2 regions of the Streptomyces sp. NBC_00210 genome follow, and region 1 is predicted to be linked to the other one. Evidence: riboswitches for the same ligand, from Rfam matches in the RefSeq annotation. Region 1 holds a riboswitch; the other holds the start of a gene.
What was found. Region 1 has a riboswitch for glycine ahead of gcvT (glycine cleavage system aminomethyltransferase GcvT). Riboswitches for the same ligand answer to the same signal wherever they lie in the genome.
Positions count from the first base shown of each region.

Region 2: it holds a riboswitch for glycine, as region 1 does, so the genes downstream of both, gcvP (aminomethyl-transferring glycine dehydrogenase) here and gcvT (glycine cleavage system aminomethyltransferase GcvT) in region 1, are expected to answer to the same signal.

Region 1 is NZ_CP108120.1:2,660,327-2,669,457, reverse strand. Features, by position in the region: gene OG729_RS11935 (L-serine ammonia-lyase) at 1-339, opposite strand, end outside; gene glyA (serine hydroxymethyltransferase) at 466-1,740, opposite strand; gene gcvH (glycine cleavage system protein GcvH) at 1,780-2,154, opposite strand; gene gcvT (glycine cleavage system aminomethyltransferase GcvT) at 2,213-3,328, opposite strand; glycine riboswitch at 3,477-3,572, opposite strand; gene OG729_RS11915 (AAA family ATPase) at 3,755-4,423, shown strand; gene OG729_RS11910 (enhanced serine sensitivity protein SseB) at 4,610-5,380, shown strand; gene OG729_RS11905 (enhanced serine sensitivity protein SseB C-terminal domain-containing protein) at 5,494-6,282, shown strand; gene OG729_RS11900 (ABC transporter permease) at 6,714-7,718, shown strand; gene OG729_RS11895 (ABC transporter substrate-binding protein) at 7,850-9,131, shown strand, end outside.
Region 2 is NZ_CP108120.1:7,380,858-7,389,988, forward strand. Features, by position in the region: gene OG729_RS33450 (DUF881 domain-containing protein) at 1-676, shown strand, start outside; gene OG729_RS33455 (small basic family protein) at 673-1,005, shown strand; gene OG729_RS33460 (DUF881 domain-containing protein) at 1,026-1,859, shown strand; gene OG729_RS33465 (FHA domain-containing protein) at 2,008-2,889, shown strand; gene OG729_RS33470 (MerR family transcriptional regulator) at 2,932-3,675, shown strand; gene OG729_RS33475 (bifunctional nuclease family protein) at 3,729-4,202, shown strand; gene OG729_RS33480 (MerR family transcriptional regulator) at 4,370-4,966, shown strand; partial or broken gene OG729_RS33485 (DNA polymerase IV) at 5,028-6,548, shown strand; gene OG729_RS33490 (PRC-barrel domain-containing protein) at 6,431-6,850, opposite strand; glycine riboswitch at 6,965-7,061, shown strand; gene gcvP (aminomethyl-transferring glycine dehydrogenase) at 7,238-9,131, shown strand, end outside.

The sequences.
Region 1 (9,131 bases):
CAGGTTCTTGCCGAAGTCGAAGTCGATCTCGTGCATGCCGAGGATGTTGATGCGTCCTCGCTGCTTGATCCGCTCCACCTGGTCATCGGCGCTCTCGACGTCGACCGTACGGGGGGAATTGCCCTCGAGCCCGAGCAGTACGGCCTTCGGGGTCCCGTGGCCGTGGCCGGTCGCGCCCAGGGAGCCGAAGAGCTCGGCGCGTATCGCGGTGGTGTGAGCCAGCAGGCCCTCGTTCTTGAGCCGCCGCGCAAACATACGGGCGGCGCGCATCGGCCCCACCGTATGGGAGCTGGACGGGCCGATGCCGATCGAGAACAGGTCGAAGACCGAGATGGCCACGGAGAACTCCTAGCGGGGTTGGTAGACGCCGTTGTCTGCCGGGTGGTGCAGAGGGCAGTGCGTGGTGCGGGGCACCGCGCGCACAGTCCAGTGTGCGCGGTGCCCCGTTTGTTTTGCTTCGGGCTGTTACAGCCCAGGGTAAAGCGGGTGCTTCGCGGCCAGGGCGGTAACCCGGGCGCGCAGCGCCTCCGCGTCGGCCGCCCCGAAGGGAGAGGGCGCCTTCAGCGCCTCGGCGATGATGTCAGCGACCTCGCGGAAGTCCTCGTCCTGGAAGCCGCGGGTGGCCAGCGCCGGGGTGCCGATCCGCAGACCCGAGGTGACCATCGGCGGCCGCGGGTCGTTCGGGATGGCGTTGCGGTTGACCGTGATGCCCACCTCGTGGAGCCGGTCCTCGGCCTGCTGGCCGTCCAGCTCGGAGTTGCGCAGGTCGACCAGGACCAGGTGCACGTCCGTGCCGCCCGACAGGACCGAGACGCCGTGCTCGGTCACATCGGCCTGGACCAGACGCTCGGCGAGGATCCGCGCGCCGTCCAGCGTGCGCTGCTGGCGCTCCTTGAAGTCGTCGGAGGCCGCGACCTTGAAGGAGACCGCCTTCGCCGCGATCACATGCTCCAGCGGACCGCCCTGCTGACCCGGGAAGACCGCCGAGTTGATCTTCTTGGCGAGCTCCTGCGTCGACAGGATGACACCGCCGCGCGGACCGCCGAGGGTCTTGTGCGTGGTCGTGGTCACGACATGGGCGTGCGGCACGGGGTTGGGGTGCAGACCCGCGGCGACCAGACCCGCGAAGTGGGCCATGTCGACCATCAGATACGCGCCGACCTCGTCCGCGATCCGGCGGAAGGCCGCGAAGTCCAGCTGACGCGGGTACGCGGACCAGCCGGCCACGATCAGCTTCGGACGGGACTCCTTGGCGAGCCGCTCGACCTCGGCCATGTCGACCTGTCCGGTCTCGCTGTCCACGTGGTACGCGACCACGTTGTACAGCTTGCCAGAGAAGTTGATCTTCATGCCGTGGGTCAGATGACCGCCGTGGGCGAGGTTCAGGCCCATGATCGTGTCGCCCGGCTTGAGCAGCGCGAACATCGCGGCCGCGTTCGCCTGGGCGCCCGAGTGCGGCTGGACGTTGGCGTGCTCGGCGCCGAAGAGGGCCTTGATGCGGTCGATGGCGATCTGCTCGACGACATCGACGTGCTCGCAGCCGCCGTAGTAGCGACGGCCCGGGTAGCCCTCTGCGTACTTGTTGGTGAGGACGGAGCCCTGGGCCTCCATGACCGCGACCGGAGCGAAGTTCTCCGAGGCGATCATCTCGAGGGTGGACTGCTGGCGGTGGAGCTCGGCGTCGACAGCGGCGGCGACGTCCGGGTCCAGCTCATGGAGAGGGGTGTTGAGAAGCGACATCAGGCGATCCCTAGAGTCGTGGTCGGTCGGCGAACGTGGTCAGCCGGCGAACTCGGTGTACTCGTCCGCGGAGAGCAGGTCCTTCGGCTCCTGTGCGACACGCACCTTGAAGAGCCAGCCGCCCTCGAACGGTGCGGAGTTCACCAGCGACGGGTCGTCCACGACGTCCTGGTTCGCCTCGACGACCTCGCCGCTGACCGGCGAGTACAGGTCGCTGACGGACTTGGTCGACTCCAGCTCGCCGCAGGTCTCGCCCGCGGCCACCGTGTCACCGACCTCCGGGAGCTGTACGTACACCACATCGCCGAGCGCGTTGGCCGCGTGCTCCGTGATGCCGACCGTCGACACGCCGTCCTCGGCGGCCGACAGCCACTCGTGCTCCTTGCTGTAGCGCAGCTGCTGGGGGTTGCTCATGGCCTGAATTCTCCTGTATGCGGGGGAGTGCTGATGAACGATGGCTCGGTGCGCAGTGTCACTTCTGGCGCTTGTAGAACGGCAGCGCCACGACCTCGTACGGCTCGTGCGTGCCGCGGACGTCGATGCCGACGCCGGGGGTGCCAGGGGCGGCGTGCGCCGCGTCCACATACGCGATGGCGATCGGCTTGCCGAGCGTGGGGGACGGAGCGCCGGAGGTGACCTCGCCGATCACCCGGCCGTCGGCGACCACGTTCATGCCGGCGCGGGGAACCCGGCGGCCTTCGGCGATCAGGCCGACGAGCTTGCGCGGCGGGTTGGTCTCCGCGCGCTCGGCCGCGGCGCGCAGCGCGTCGCGGCCGACGAAGTCCCCCGCCTTCTCGAACTTCACGACCCGGCCGAGGCCCGCGTCGAAGGGGGTCAGCGCGGTCGTCAGCTCATGCCCGTACAGCGGCATGCCCGCCTCCAGGCGCAGCGTGTCGCGGCAGGAGAGCCCGCAGGGGATGAGGCCCACCGGGGCCCCCGCCTCGGTCAGTGCCTGCCAGAGCTTCTCGGCGTGCTGCGGCTCGACGAAGAGCTCGAAGCCGTCCTCGCCGGTGTAGCCGGTGCGGGCGATCAGCGCCGGGACGCCGGCCACCGTGCCGGGCAGGCCCGCGTAGTACTTGAGACCGTCCAGGTCGGCGTCGGTGAGCGACTTCAGGATGCCGGGGGACTGAGGGCCCTGGACGGCGATCAGCGCGTACGCGTCACGGTCGTCGCGCACCTCGGCGTCGAAGCCGGCAGCGCGCTCGGTCAGCGCGTCCAGGACGATCTGCGCGTTGCCCGCGTTGGCGACGACCATGTACTCGGTCTCGCCGAGGCGGTAGACGATCAGGTCGTCGACGATCCCGCCGTCCTCCTGACAGATCATGGTGTAGCGCGCGCGGCCCACGGCGACGGAGCCGATGTTGCCCACCAGCGCGTAGTCGAGGAGGCCCGCGGCCTGCGGTCCGGTGACGGTGATCTCGCCCATGTGCGAGAGATCGAAGAGACCGGCCTTGGTGCGTACGGCGTTGTGCTCATCGCGCTCACTGCCGTACCGCAGCGGCATGTCCCAGCCCGCGAAGTCGGTCATGGTCGCACCCAGCGAACGGTGCAGGGCATCGAGGGCGGTGAGACGGGGGGCGTTGCTCATAGATATGGCTCCCAGGGCAGGCCGGCGAGGACAATCCTCCCCATCTGTCATCGGAACCTGAGAGGTTCGTCTCGACCGCACGTAGTGGTGGTCGTGACTTGCACCTTGGGTGGAGCCACTCGACAGCGGCTCGCTTTTCAGATCTGCCTCATCACACGCGGTACGGGGCCTGAGAGATTCAAGGGAGGAACTTGCTCCTTCGGCGCCCGGCACACAGTGGCCAGGACTCTCCCGCGTGGATTCAAGCGGCCGGTATGCAGTTGGCGGGCACATCATTGCACGCATCGTCGCCATGTGGGGTGTCCGGCCCCGATCCGGGCAGCCGCACTTCACAGGCAGTCCTCGGCTGCAAAACGGTTGTGCCACATTACCGATTCTTTACACTTCATGGGCAAGGGTGAGGGTGACCCGAGACAGGGGAGGGCGATGACGTTGCAGCGGTCCGGTGCATACGTGACGACCGCGGGGGTGTCCGTCCAGCAGGACGCGCCCGTGCGGGAGCTTTCCGGGGCGCCCGTGCCCGTGCTGCGCGACCTGAGGGACCGCTCGGGGCGCAGTCCGCACACCCTGCGCTTCGTCGCCGGTGATGTCGTGGTCGTCTCCGGCCTGCCGGGCAGCGGAAAGTCCACGCTGATCAGACACGCGGCGAGCGGCAGGGGGATCGACTCGCAGGACACCCGGGACCGCTGGGACGCGTGGATGCCACGGCTGCTGCCGTACGCCGTCTACCGCCCGCTGGTGCGGATCGCCCACTACGCGGGACTGCGGCGCGCGCTCCGTTCGGGTCTGGGCGTGGTCGTGCACGACTGCGGCACCCAGGCGTGGGTGCGGCGCTGGCTGGCCCGGGAGGCGCGCCGCCGCGGCAGTGGCCTCCATCTGGTCCTGCTCGACGTCACGCCCGTGGTGGCCAGGGAGGGCCAGCGCGAGCGCGGCCGCGGGGTCTCCGGCTATGCCTTCGCCCGGCACAGACGGGCGGTGGGCCGGCTGATCCGCGACGCGGAGGCCGGGCGGCTGCCTGCGGGCTGCGCATCGGCCGTCCTGCTGGACCGGGACGCGGCGGCGGCGCTGACGCGGGTGGGCTTCGAGGAGTCGTAGTGCCGTGACCGGCAGGGGTGCCCGGGTTGCCGGACAGGCGGGGTGCCCGGGTGGGCCGGACGGGCCGGGTGCCCGGGTGGGCCCGGCATCGGGACCGAGGGGCCCGCACCCACCCGCTCCGGTGGGCCCCGGCGGCGTTAGGGTCGATGGCGCCAGACCGTACGAAGCCGGGGGAGAAGGACGCACATGCACACACCGGAGCAGGCCCATCCGCATCCGTATGGGGGCTGGCCGGCGAACGAGCTCGAAGAGGTGCTCGCCGTGTCCCTCGGCAACCCTTCGGCCGGAGGCCGCCTCGTCGAGGTGCTCGGCCGCAGCCACATCTGGGTGCCGCTGCCCAACGGCGGCAGCCCGGACAGCCCGAACCTCGATCTGCCCACGATGGACATCGAGGGCGCCGCGTACGTCCCGGTCTACAGCTCCGAGCAGCAGTTCATGGCATGCGTCGGCAGCCATATGCCCTTCACCGTCGCCCCCGCCCGCGAATTCGCCCGGGGCCTGCCCCCGCAGCTCGGCATCGCGGTGAACCCGGGCGGCGCCGTCGGTGCCCCGCTTCCGCCGCCGGCCGTCGCCGAGTTGTGCCGGGTGGGGCGCACTGTGCTGGACGGGCCCGCGACCGGCGGCCGGGTGCGGCTCTTCGAGCCCGACTGGCAGGAGGAGCCGGTCGACTTCCTCGCAGCCGCGGCCGGTGAGTTCGAGGCATCCCATGTCGTCCTCACCGCCCGCCGTGCCCTCGCCTCCATCGAGGGCGACCCGCCGACCCTCTTCATCGGCGTCCAGGTCTCCTCCTGGGAAGCCGCCGAACGCAACGCGCCGACGGACGCCCTCGGCCGGGCGCTGAGCCGCGTCCAGGTGAGCTGGCCGGTCAATCTCGTCCTTCTCGATGTGGCACAGGACCCCGTCGGCGAATGGATGCTCGAGCGGGTGCGTCCCTTCTACCAACGGCAGCACATGTAGTCGTCAAGCACGTGCAGTCGTCAAGTCGGTGTCAGGACTCCCGATTAAGCTGGTTTGATGGCAGACCCGCCGCACTCGTGTGCCGGGTGGATCGAAGAGGGGCGGAACCCAGGGTGAGTGCGTCAGGCACCGCGGCGGCGGGGCAGGTCGAGCACATGCTGCGCCAGGTGACACCCGGACGCTACGACGCGTACGAGGCGCTGCTGCAGGCGATCGCCGACGCGGCGGGCGGCAGGCTCTGGATGCTGCTCTGGCACGGCCAGGCCGGCTCGCCCGACGCCCAGTACGGGAACATGGAGGTCGACGGCGTGGGCTACGCGCCGTGCGTCACCTCCGCCCAGGAACTCGCCGTCTCCGGCTGGAACCGCGCCCACGAAGTGATCAGCGGCCCCGACGTCGCCCGCGCCCTCTACCCCGAGCGCTGGGGTATCTGGCTCAACCCGCATGCCCCCGGCGGCGGTGTGGGCATCCCCTGGCTGGATCTGCGCCGGATCGCGACCGGTCTCGACCGGATGCCCGCCGGACCCCTGCGGCTGTCCGAACCGGCCATCGACATCCCGCATTTCTATGCCCTGCTCTCGCAGAACGCCCACCGCACCCCCGCGGTCCGCTCGTTGCGCCGCGCCTGGGTGCAGCCCGCGCTCGGTGCTCCGTACCTCGCCATCGGTCTCGATCTGTACGACACGAGCAGACAGTCCGTGGACGCGGTGCGGGCGATGATGCAGCAGTCGATCGGCTCGGTCCCGGACGGGCTGCCGGTCTCCACGGTCGCGATGTCCGACGAGTACGACCCGGTCACGATGTGGCTGCGGGCCAACTCCCGTCCCTTCTACGACCGGGAGGCGCACGTCGGTGCACCGGCCCCCGGCCCGGTCGGTGGGACCCCGCTGCACGGCCGCTGACGGAACCTCTCTGCACGGCCGCTGAGCCGGAGACACTTCCATGCTGTGCGTGAAGGCTTGGGTGGGATTGTGTGCGCCCAGGACCTCGAACGCCTTGCAATCGAATGAGCCGCAGTCGTCCGCATCGCGGTACCTCGCTCAACTTTCGCCCGATATGCGGCAGATGACGTTCCGCTCAGCCGGTGTCTCCGTCCGTATAACGGAAACCCTCACTGTGCATCACGTTTGAGCAAACATTCCCCGGGGGGACTGGTGCGTGATCGCGCGACCATTGAAGACTCCCGCACCAAGGGGAAATTCGCCCCTGTGTGCGGCGCGCTTCACGCGTTCTTCTCGTGCCAGAGCTCCACGTGCACCACATGTTGTGAAAAAAGCCGCTACAGCGGCGGGTACGGGCCGGTCACCTCCGGCCGAGAGGGGTCCCCACCACGATGACGGCACCATTGCACGACACGAGCGCGGACGCGGACAAGACCGCGGCCGTCGATGTCGCGGCGGCTGAAGTCAAGAAGTCGGTAGAAGGGCGGTCGCTCCGGCAGATTGCCTGGACCCGTCTGAAGCGGGACAAGCTGGCACTGGCGGGCGGCATCGTTGTCATCTTCCTCGTGCTTGTGGCGATCTTCGCGCCCTGGATCGTGAGCCTGCTCGGCCACCCGCCCAACGAGTTCCACCAGGACCAGATCGACCCGCTGTTCGGCACTCCCAAGGGCTCCTTCGGCGGCATCAGTTCGGACTTCCTGCTGGGCCTCGAGCCGCAGAACGGCCGCGATGTGTTCAGCCGCATCGTCTACGGCGCGCGCATCTCGCTCCTGGTGGCCTTCCTCGCGGCACTGGTCGCCGTACTGCTCGGGACCATCTTCGGCATCGTCGCGGGCTACTTCGGCGGCTGGGTCGACGCGATCATCAGCCGGGTGATGGACATGCTGCTGGCCTTCCCGCAGCTGCTCTTCATCATCTCGCTGGTCTCCGTGCTCCCCAGCGACCTGTTCGGCCTCACCGGCAGCAATGTCCGTATCGCCGTCCTGGTCATGGTGATCGGCTTCTTCGGCTGGCCGTACGTGGGACGCATCGTGCGCGGTCAGACCCTCTCGCTGCGCGAGAAGGAGTACGTCGAGGCAGCCCGGAGCCTGGGAGCCGGCCAGCGGTATGTGCTCTTCAAGGAGCTGCTGCCCAACCTGGTCGCCCCGATCACCGTCTACACCACCCTGATGATCCCCACGAACATCCTCACCGAGGCGGCGCTCAGCTTCCTTGGGGCAGGTGTGCGGCCGCCCACGGCCTCCTGGGGGCAGATGCTCTCCAAGGCCGTGGAGTACTACCAGGAAGACCCGACGTTCATGGTCGTCCCGGGTCTGGCGATCTTCGTCACGGTACTGGCCTTCAACCTCTTCGGCGACGGCGTGCGCGATGCGCTCGACCCCAAGGGCACCCGTTGACGGCCACTCACCCCGCGGCGCCGTCCGGCCGCAGACAACTGAACGTGCCCCTGCCACAGACGTCAGGCGGCTCCCAGATGGTTCCTCGGCGTCCAGCCAAGAACCGCGCTATCCCGGAGGTTGCAGGAACAATGACAGCCCTACGTTCGTCGAGAACCAGGCGGATCGCCGGAGCGGCGCTCGTCGTGGTCGCGCTCACGGCCACAGCGGCATGTGGTGGCGGCGACAAGGACGACAACGGCGGCAAGGCCGCCGGGTACAACGCCGGTGCGAAGGGTGTTGCCAACGCGTCCGCCAAGAAGGGCGGCACGCTGAAGTTCATCGGCAAGCAGGACTTCGACTCCACCGACCCGCAGCGCCAGTACTACGGCATGGCCTGGGACTTCTCCCGGTTCTACGCGCGCCAGCTGGTTTCCTACGCGCCGAAGCCGGGCGCCGGCGGCGCCGAGCTGGTGCCCGACCTCGCCAAGGCCAAGGGTGCGGTCTCCAACGGCGGCAAGACGTACACGTACGAGCTGCGCGACGGGATCACCTGGGAGGACGGCACGCCGATCACCTCCAAGGACATCAAGTACGGCATCGAGCGCATCTGGGCCACGGACGTCATCACCGGCGGTCCTGCCTACCTGCGTCAGGTCCTCGACCCCAAGACCGAGTACAAGGGTCCCTACAAGGACACGACGCCGGACAAGCTCGGTCTGAAGGCGATCCAGACGCCGAACGACAAGACCATCGTCTTCAACCTGGCGACGCCCAACGGTGACTTCGAGCAGATGCTCGCGATGCCGGCCGGCTCCCCGGTGAAGAAGGAGAAGGACACGGCGGGCAAGTACCAGCTCAAGCCGTTCTCCTCGGGCCCGTACAAGTTCGAGTCGTACACGCCCAAGAAGGGCGCTGTCCTCGTCCGCAACGACAAGTGGCAGAAGGCCTCCGACCCGATCCGCCCGGCGCTGCCGGACAAGATCACGGTCACGATCAACTCCAACATCGAGGCGATCGACCAGCTGCTCATCAAGGGCGAGTACGACGTCGACCTGAACGCCACCGGCATGTCCCAGTCGGGCCGTACCTCGGCGCTCAAGCAGCACAAGGACAACGTCGACAACATCTCGACCAGCTTCATCCGCTACGTCGACATCGCCACCAAGGTCGCGCCGTTCGACAACATCGAGTGCCGCAAGGCCGTGCTCTACGCGGCCGACTACAAGTCGATGCAGACGGTCCGCGGTGGCCCGGACGCCGGTGGCGACATCGCCACCAACATGCTGCCCAAGTCCATCGCGGGCTCGGACGACTACGACCCGTACGGCATCCTGGCGCGCGGCGGCAAGCCCGACGTCGCCAAGGCCAAGGCGGCCCTGGCCAAGTGCGGCAAGCCGGCCGGCTTCTCCACCGTCATCAGCGCCCGCAGCA
Region 2 (9,131 bases), 4.7 Mb from region 1:
GGCGAAGGAGCGCCAGGAGCTCATCGACCGGATCGACACGGAGACCGCGGACGCCGATGCGCTGGAACGGAGCGTGGACAAGCTCCGCGACGAGGTGGGTGACCGGCAGCGCAAGGCACTCAAGACACAGGGCGGGGACCAGGGGGAACTGGTCGCACTGCTCTCCGGTGCCACCGAGGTGGTGGGCCCGGGCGTGAAGCTCGTCGTCGACGATGCGAAGGACACCGAACAGGGCGGCGGCGGACCGCGCGAGACCAGCGGCTTCAACGACACGGGACGGGTGCGCGACCGCGATATGCAGCGGATCGTCAATGGGCTGTGGGAGTCGGGCGCGGAAGCAGTCGCGATCAATGGGCAGAGATTGACCGCCCTGTCGGCGATCCGCGCGGCGGGCGACGCCATACTGGTCGACAACAAGCCGCTGGTGCCGCCGTACACGGTGCTCGCGGTGGGGGACGGGAAGAAGTTGAGCACCGCGTTCCAGGACAGTGCCGACGGGCAGTATCTGCACGCGTTGCAGGAGAACTTCGGTATCCGCACCAGCATCTCCACCGAGGCGAAGGTGCGTCTGCCGGCGGCGCCGAGCTTGATCGTACGTACAGCAGAGCCGAAAACCGCCGACGCCGGGAAGGGCAACGGGCAGGGCACGGCTGACACAGGGAAGGGCACATCGTGATCGCCGTACTGGGCCTCGTCGTCGGAGTCGTGGTCGGACTGTTGGTCCGACCCGAGGTGCCGGCGGTGGTCGAGCCCTATCTGCCGATCGCCGTCGTCGCGGCTCTGGACGCGGTCTTCGGTGGCCTGCGGGCCATGCTCGACGGGATCTTCGTCGACAAGGTCTTCGTCGTCTCCTTCCTGTCGAACGTGGTGGTGGCAGCGCTGATCGTGTTCCTGGGCGACAAGTTGGGCGTGGGCGCCCAGCTGTCGACGGGTGTGGTGGTCGTGCTCGGCATCCGGATCTTCTCGAACGCTGCCGCGATCCGCCGGCATGTGTTCCGGGCGTGAGGCGAATGAACAGCGAGCCGATGAACAGCGAAGACAAGCCTCAGGGCGAGGAGCCGGAGGCGAAGGCGCCACCGGCTGCCCAGCCGGATCCGGCGGGACCGCGCGAACCCGCTCAGCAGCCGGCTCCCGCTGAGCGGACCGGCAGGCAGCGACTGGTCGCCGTACTGTGGCCGCCGAGGGTCACCCGCGCTCAACTCATCGTCGCCGTGCTGCTGTTCGTCCTCGGCCTGGGGCTTGCCATCCAGGTCCGCTCGAACAGCGACAACAGTGCGTTGCGCGGCGCCCGCCAGGAGGACCTGGTGCGCATTCTCGACGAGCTCGACAACCGCACCAAGCGCCTGGAGGACGAGAAGCAGCGTCTGGAGGATCAGCGCACCGAGCTGGAGAACAGCTCGGACCAGGCGGAAGAGGCACGCAAGCAGACGGTGCAGAAGGAGCAGCAGCTGGGCATCCTGGCCGGCACGGTCGCGGCGCAGGGCCCCGGCATCACGCTCACCATCGATGATCCGTCCGGCACGGTGGAGTCGGACATGTTGCTCGACGCGATCCAGGAACTGCGCGCCGCCGGCGCGGAAGCGATCCAGGTGAACGACATCAGGGTGGTCGCGAACTCGTACTTCACGGGTACCGGCGGCGACATCCAGGTGGACGGCAAGAAGATCACCGCTCCGTACCGCTTCAAGGTCATCGGCAAGCCGCAGGACCTTGAGCCCGCTCTCAACATCCCGGGCGGCGTGGTGCAGACACTGGAGAAGGAGCAGGCCACCGCCACGGTGGTGGGCTCGCAGAAGATCGTCGTGGACGCCTTGCGACCCGCGAAGCGGCCTGACTACGCTCGGTCGTCAGCGCAGTGAGGCGGGGGCGCATGGGGTACGGCGGACCCGGGCAAGAGGTTGCGGGGGGTCGGCACATGACAAGCGTGCGGCGTGGTGGAAACTGTCTGGTGGTTACGGACGTTGTGAGGATGTCCGGGTCGGCAGGTGTGATCATTGAGGGTTCGTCCTGCCCCACGGGCGGGTCTATTTCGGTCAAGGGGAATCGCCCGTGAAGTTGTTTGGGAAGTTGTTCGGCAAGAGCGCACGCGAGGACGGCGGCAACGCCCGCCATCGCGCTCCGCGCCATGGCCAGAGTGAGGAGCAGGGCGCGGAGCGGCCGCTCTTCCGGGACGAGGTCGCTGGTCCGGGCGGTGACAATTCGGGCGGTCGGGGCGCGTCGTCTGTTGACCCTGCTGGTTCCGGCCGCATAGGTTTCGGAGAACCATCAACCTCAAGTGCGGGTGGAGGGTTTAGCCCCGACCCGTATGCGACCAATCCCCACGCGGGGCAGCCGCAGCAGGAGGATCCGTCCATGTCGGCCTTGGTTTGTACGAGGTGCGGGCACCGCAACGCCGAGGCCAGCCGGTTCTGCTCCAACTGCGGCGCGCCGCTGCGGGCCGGGGTCCCGGCGGAGCGCCCGTCGGAGACGACCTCGACGATCTCCATTTCCGGCCTCGAGGCGTACGACTCGGAGGTGACGGGTCAGACGCAGGTTCCGTCGCTCTCCCCGGAGGCCCAGGCGGCCGTCGACGCACTGCCGCTCGGGTCGGCACTCCTGGTGGTGCGCCGCGGTCCGAACTCGGGCAGCCGCTTCCTGCTGGACGGCGACCTGACCACGGCCGGCCGTCACCCGCAGAGCGACATCTTCCTCGACGACGTGACCGTCTCGCGGCGCCATGTGGAGTTCCGCAGGGGCGCGGACGGCCGGTTCAGCGTCGCGGACGTCGGCAGCCTGAACGGTACGTACGTCAACCGTGAGCGGATCGACTCGGTCCTCCTGTCGAACGGTGACGAGGTCCAGATCGGCAAATACCGGCTGGTCTTCTACGCGAGCCAGCGGGGCATCTGACCCTCCCCAGACTCCGTCCGGGGGGACCTCCAGGGAGGGTTCATGCTGCGAACACCGACGGGCGGTGCCGGTCACGGCACCGCCACCGCGGGCGAGAGGCTGATGAGCATCGGCACGGTGCTCAGTCAGCTGCGTGACGAGTTTCCCGAAGTCACGATCTCCAAGATCCGTTTTCTGGAGGCCGAAGGGCTGGTCGAGCCCCGGCGCACGCCGTCCGGGTACCGCAAGTTCGGCCCCGAGGACGTGGAGCGGCTGGCTCAGGTGCTTCGTATGCAGCGGGATCACTATCTTCCGCTGAAAGTCATCCGTGAGCATCTCGACGCCCTGAGCCGTGGCGAGCAGGTGCCGCTGCCTGCGCAGGGCGCCCAGCGGGAACTGCGCGAGGGCGCTTTCGAGTCCGACGCCGAGCGTCCGACGGCCGCCCGGGTGGGCCGGCCGGAGCTGATTGCGGCCGCTGAGGTGAGCGAGGCCGAGCTCGAGGAGTGGGAGTCGTACGGCCTGCTGGCCGAGGACGAGGACGGCGGTTACGACGCGGAGTCGGTGACCGTGGCCAGACTTGTCGCCGATCTTGGGCGATTCGGTCTCGAACCACGCCATCTGCGCGCGATGAAAGCCGCCGCAGACCGTGAGGCCGGGCTGGTGGAACAGCTGGTCGCTCCCTTGCGACGGCACCGTAATCCGCAGACCAGGGCACATGCCGAGGCCACCACGAAGGAGCTCGCAGCACTGTCCGTACGGCTCCATGCGGCCCTTGTGCAGACCGCGCTCGGAGTCCGTCTGCACTGATCATGGGGGAGCCCGACTACCCAAACCGGTCGGGCACGTCCTAGGGTTACTGTGTGAACGAGCTCGACGTTGTGGGTGTCCGGGTCGAAATGCCCTCGAACCAACCGATCGTGCTCCTGCGCGAAGTGGGAGGCGATCGGTACCTCCCCATTTGGATCGGTCCCGGGGAGGCGACCGCGATTGCCTTCGCCCAGCAGGGCATGGCACCGGCCAGACCGCTGACACATGACCTTTTCAAGGATGTGCTGGAGGCCGTGGGCCAGGAGCTCACCGAGGTCCGCATCACTGACCTGCGCGAAGGCGTCTTCTACGCGGAGCTGGTCTTCGCCAGCGGGGTCGAGGTGAGCGCCAGGCCGTCCGACGCCATAGCGCTTGCCCTGCGCACTGGTACGCCGATCTACGGCAGCGACGGTGTGCTCGACGACGCGGGAATCGCCATCCCGGACGAGCAGGAGGACGAGGTGGAGAAGTTCCGCGAGTTCCTCGATCAGATCTCGCCCGAGGACTTCGGCACCAACAGTCAGTGACCGCCCGACCGGGCGGCATGGGCACATTCGACTAGCTGTTCCCTGAGCGGGGGCAAGGCAAACCACTCTCAGGGTGATTATCACTCGGCGTGCCGAGTGTGGCGATCGTTGACGCACCCCTGGTGACTGCCTACCGTCGAGATGGCAGGTCAAGGACGGAGGTCGGCGTGAGAAACAGCGGCGACGGTGCGGCAGGGGGTCCCCCCGGACTGAGTCTGGGGGAGAGCGGGCCGTATCCGCTTCACGAGAGTGCGGCCGACTCCACCAGGGAGACGATCGGCTACCGAGGCCCCACCGCGTGTGCGGCGGCCGGCATCACCTATCGGCAGCTCGACTACTGGGCGCGCACGGGTCTTGTCGAACCCAGCGTGCGTCCTGCGTACGGATCGGGAACCCAGCGGCTCTACAGCTTCCGCGATGTGGTTGTCCTCAAGATCGTCAAGCGTTTCCTGGACACCGGCGTCGCGCTGCAGAACATTCGTGCCGCGGTGCAGCATCTGCGGGCGCGGGGCTTCGTGGACCTTGAGCGCATGACGCTGATGAGCGACGGCGCGACGGTCTACGAGTGTTCGTCGCCCGACGAGGTCGTCGATCTGCTCCAGGGCGGGCAGGGGGTCTTCGGGATCGCCGTCGGGGTGGTCTGGCGGGATGTCGAGGCGGCGCTGTCGCAGCTGCACGGCGAGCGGATCGACACCGGCGAGACCCTGGTCGGGAACAACCCCGCGGACGAGCTGGCCAGGCGCAGACGCGACCGGGCCGTCTGAGCGCTGCGAGCGCTGTCGGCTCTCGGCGCCGTTGTCAGTGGCGTAAGGCAGCATCGAAGTTGTGAGAACTGCGCCGACGATTCTGCATCTGGACATGGATGCCTTCTTCGCCGCCGCCGAACAGGCGGCGAAGCCGAGTCTGCGCGGAAAGCCGGTGGTCGTCGGCGGGCTCGGGCCGCGCGGAGTCGTCGCCACCGCGTCGTATGAGGCGAGGCGGTTCGGGGTGCACTCGGCGATGCCGATGGCACAGGCCAGACGTCTGGCGCCGAACGCCGCGTATCTGGTGCCGCGCTTCTCGATCTACCGCGCGGTGAGCGAGCAGGTGATGGGGCTGTTGCAGCGTCTGTCGCCGCTGGTGGAGCCGCTGAGCCTGGACGAGGCCTTTGTCGACCTGGAGGCGGGCGGCGCGGCAGACGATGCCTTCTCGGCCCGTGCGACCGGTGAGCGGCTGCGGGCCGACATCCGCGCGGTCACCGGGCTGACCGGTTCCGTGGGTCTCGCGGGATCCAAGATGCTCGCCAAAATCGCTTCCGAGCAGGCGAAACCCGATGGCCTGGTGCTCATAGTGCCCGGTACGGAAAGGGACCTGCTCGGCCCCATGTCCGTACGCACGCTGCCCGGGGTCGGGCCGGCGACGGGGGAGCATCTGCGGCGGGCCGGTATGACCACGGTCGCCGATCTGGCGGAGGCCGGCGAGGACGAGCTCGTACGGCTGCTGGGCAAGGCGCACGGGACCTCGCTGTTCCGGATGGCCAGGGGGTATGACGACCGGCCCGTGGTGGCCGAGCGGGACACCAAGTCGGTGTCGGTCGAGGACACCTTCGACGTGGATCTGCACGACCGGGTGCGGGTGCGGATCGAGGTGGACCGGCTCGCGGACCGCTGTGTGCGGCGGCTGCGGGCGTCCGGGCACTCGGGACGGACGATCGTGCTGAAGGTACGGAGGTACGACTTCTCGACGCTGACGCGCTCGGAGACGCTGCGCGGGCCGACGGACGACCCTGCAGTGGTGCGGGAGGCCGCGGGGCGGCTGCTGGAGGCCGTGGACACGACAGGCGGGGTGCGGCTGCTCGGGGTCGGCGTGAGCGGGCTCGCGGACTACACACAGGAGGATCTGTTCGCCCAGGCCGCCGCTGACGAGCAGGCCGAATCCGTACCGGGCAAACCCGAAGAAGCGGCGGTGGAGGCCGAACAGGGGGCGCAGGGGGCCGAAAAGGCGTCCGGGCCGGAGCCGGAGCCGGTGGTGCCCGCGGAGCGGCGCTGGGCGGCGGGGTACGACGTACGGCACGCCGAGTACGGGGCGGGATGGGTGCAGGGCAGCGGCGTCGGCCGGGTCACCGTGCGGTTCGAGGAGCCGGGGTCGCCGCCCGGCCGCGTGCGCACCTTCCGGGTGGACGATCCGGACCTGGAATTGTCCGATCCGCTTCCGCTGGTGCCGCTGCCCGCGTCCGGGCCGGAGCCGGCTCAGTCCTCCTGGCCTGCTACGCGGCCGAAGGAGGTGTCAGTCGAGGAGGGCGGGGAACCCGAGGGGGGAGCGGGACCGGAGGAGGGCGCCGGCGTCTCGGGCGGCGCGGAGAGCTCGAGGCCGTAGTGGTGGTAGAGCTGCAGCTCCTGCTCGGGGGAGAGATGACGGCCGACGCCGAAGTCCGGTGCGTCCTTGATCAGCGAGCGCTCGTACGGGACGTGCAGGGTGTCGTCGACGACCTTGCTCGGCTCCAGCGGGACGAAGGCGTCCCTGCTGAACAGGCCGGTGCGCACGGCCGCCCACTCGGGCACACCCGTAGCATCGTCCAGATACACCTCGTCCACAGTCCCGATCTTGGTGCCGTTGCGGTCGAACGCCTTGCGGCCGATCAGGCTGCGCGGATCGATGTCGGTCTGCACGGTCCCTCCAATTGGTCGCAACTGCTGATTAAATACTACAAAAGTGCACATCAGTGGTGTCGGCCACTTGAGCGATCGACGAGGGGGCGCGCTGGTACGCTGGCAAGCGGCTGCTGACCCCGTGCGGGAGAGTCCACCGGTAACGTACCGGCGGCGCCGAAGGAGCAAATCCTCCCCGGAATCTCTCAGGCCCCTGTACCGCACGGACGAGGTCACTCTGGAAAGCAGAGCGGGTGTCGGACGGCATCCGCTCTCACCGACGGTGAAAGCCGGGGCGCCTCGTGCGCGCCGGTGAAGCTCTCAGGTTGAGATGACAGAGGGGGAGGCCGTCCGGGCATCCGCGCCGGATGCCCCTCGTAGGTCGCGTCAGACCAGGAGGCCTCCTTAATGACCGCCAACCGCATTCCGCTCTCCCAGCTCGAGCGAGGCACCCCCTTCGAGCAGCGCCACATCGGGCCCGACGCCGAGTCCCAGGCCAAGATGCTGGCACACGTCGGGTACGGCTCACTCGACGAGCTGACCGCCGCCGCGGTACCTGATGTGATCAAGAGCGCGGAGGCGCTGAACCTCCCGGACGCGCGCACCGAGGCCGACGTCCTCGCCGAGCTGCGCACTCTTGCAGACCGCAACCAGGTGCTCGCGCCGATGATCGGCCTCGGTTACTACGGCACCTTCACGCCGCCGGTCATCCTGCGCAACGTCATGGAGAACCCGGCCTGGTACACCGCGTACACGCCCTACCAGCCGGAGATCTCTCAGGGCCGGCTCGAGGCGCTGCTCAACTTCCAGACGATGGTCGCCGAGCTGACGGGGCTGCCCACCTCCGGCGCCTCGCTGCTCGACGAGGCCACTGCCGCCGCCGAGGCCATGTCGCTCGCCCGCCGGGTCGGCAAGGTCAAGAACGGCGTCTTCCTGGTCGACGCCGACGCCCTGCCGCAGACCATCGCGGTGATAGAGACCCGTGCCGAACCGACCGGCGTCGAGGTCGTCGCCGCCGACCTGAGCGAAGGCATCCCGGCCGAGATCGCCGAGCGCGGCGTCTTCGGCGTGCTGCTCCAGTACCCGGGCGCGTCGGGTGCCGTACGCGACATCAAGCCCCTCATCGAGCAGGCGCACGAGCTCGGCGCGATCGTCACCGTGGCCGCCGATCTGTTGGCGCTGACCCTGCTCACCTCGCCGGGCGAGCTGGGTGCCGACATCGCCGTGGGCACCACGCAGCGCTTCGGCGTCCCGATGGGCTTCGGCGGCCCGCACGCCGGTTACATGGCCGTACGAGAGAAGTTCGCGCGCAGCCTGCCCGGCCGGCTGGTGGGTGTCTCCGTCGACGCCGACGGCAACAAGGCGTACCGGCTTGCGCTGCAGACCCGTGAGCAGCACATCCGCCGGGAGAAGGCGACCAGCAACATCTGCACCGCCCAGGTGCTGCTCGCCGTCATGGCGGGGATGTACGCCGTCTACCACGGCCCCGAGGGCCTGCGCTCGATCGCGCAGCGCACCCACCGGTACGCGACGCTGCTCGCCGCGGGCCTGCGGGCCGGTGGTGTGGAGGTCGTGCACGGTTCGTACTTCGACACGCTGACCGCCCGGGTGCCCGCCAAGGCCGCCGAGGTCGTCGCCGCCGCCCGCGTGGGCGGGGTCAACCTCCATCTCGTCGACGCCGACACCGTCTCCATCGCCTGCGACGAGACCACCGGACGTACGCAGCTGACCGCCGTATGGGCCGCCTTCGGCGTCGAGGGCGACATCGAGGCGCTGGACGCGGCGACCGCGGATTCGCTGCCCGAGTCGCTGCTGCGCACCGACGACTACCTGACGCATCCGGTCTTCCACCAGCACCGTTCCGAGACGGCGATGCTGCGCTATCTGCGCAAGCTGGCCGACCGGGACTACGCGCTGGACCGCGGCATGATCCCGCTCGGCTCCTGCACGATGAAGCTGAACGCGACCACCGAGATGGAGCCGGTCACCTGGCCGGAGTTCGGGCAGATCCACCCCTTCGCGCCGGTCGAGCAGGCCGACGGGTACCTCACGCTCATCCATGAGCTGGAGGAGCGCCTGGCCGAGGTCACCGGGTACGACGCGGTGTCCATCCAGCCCAACGCCGGTTCGCAGGGCGAGCTCGCGGGCCTGCTCGCCGTGCGTGCGTACCACCGCGCCAACGGCGACACCCAGCGCACCGTCTGTCTCATCCCGTCCTCGGCGCACGGCACCAATGCCGCCAGCGCCGTGATGGCCGGTATGAAGGTCGTCGTGGTCAAGACCGCCGACGACGGCGAAGTCG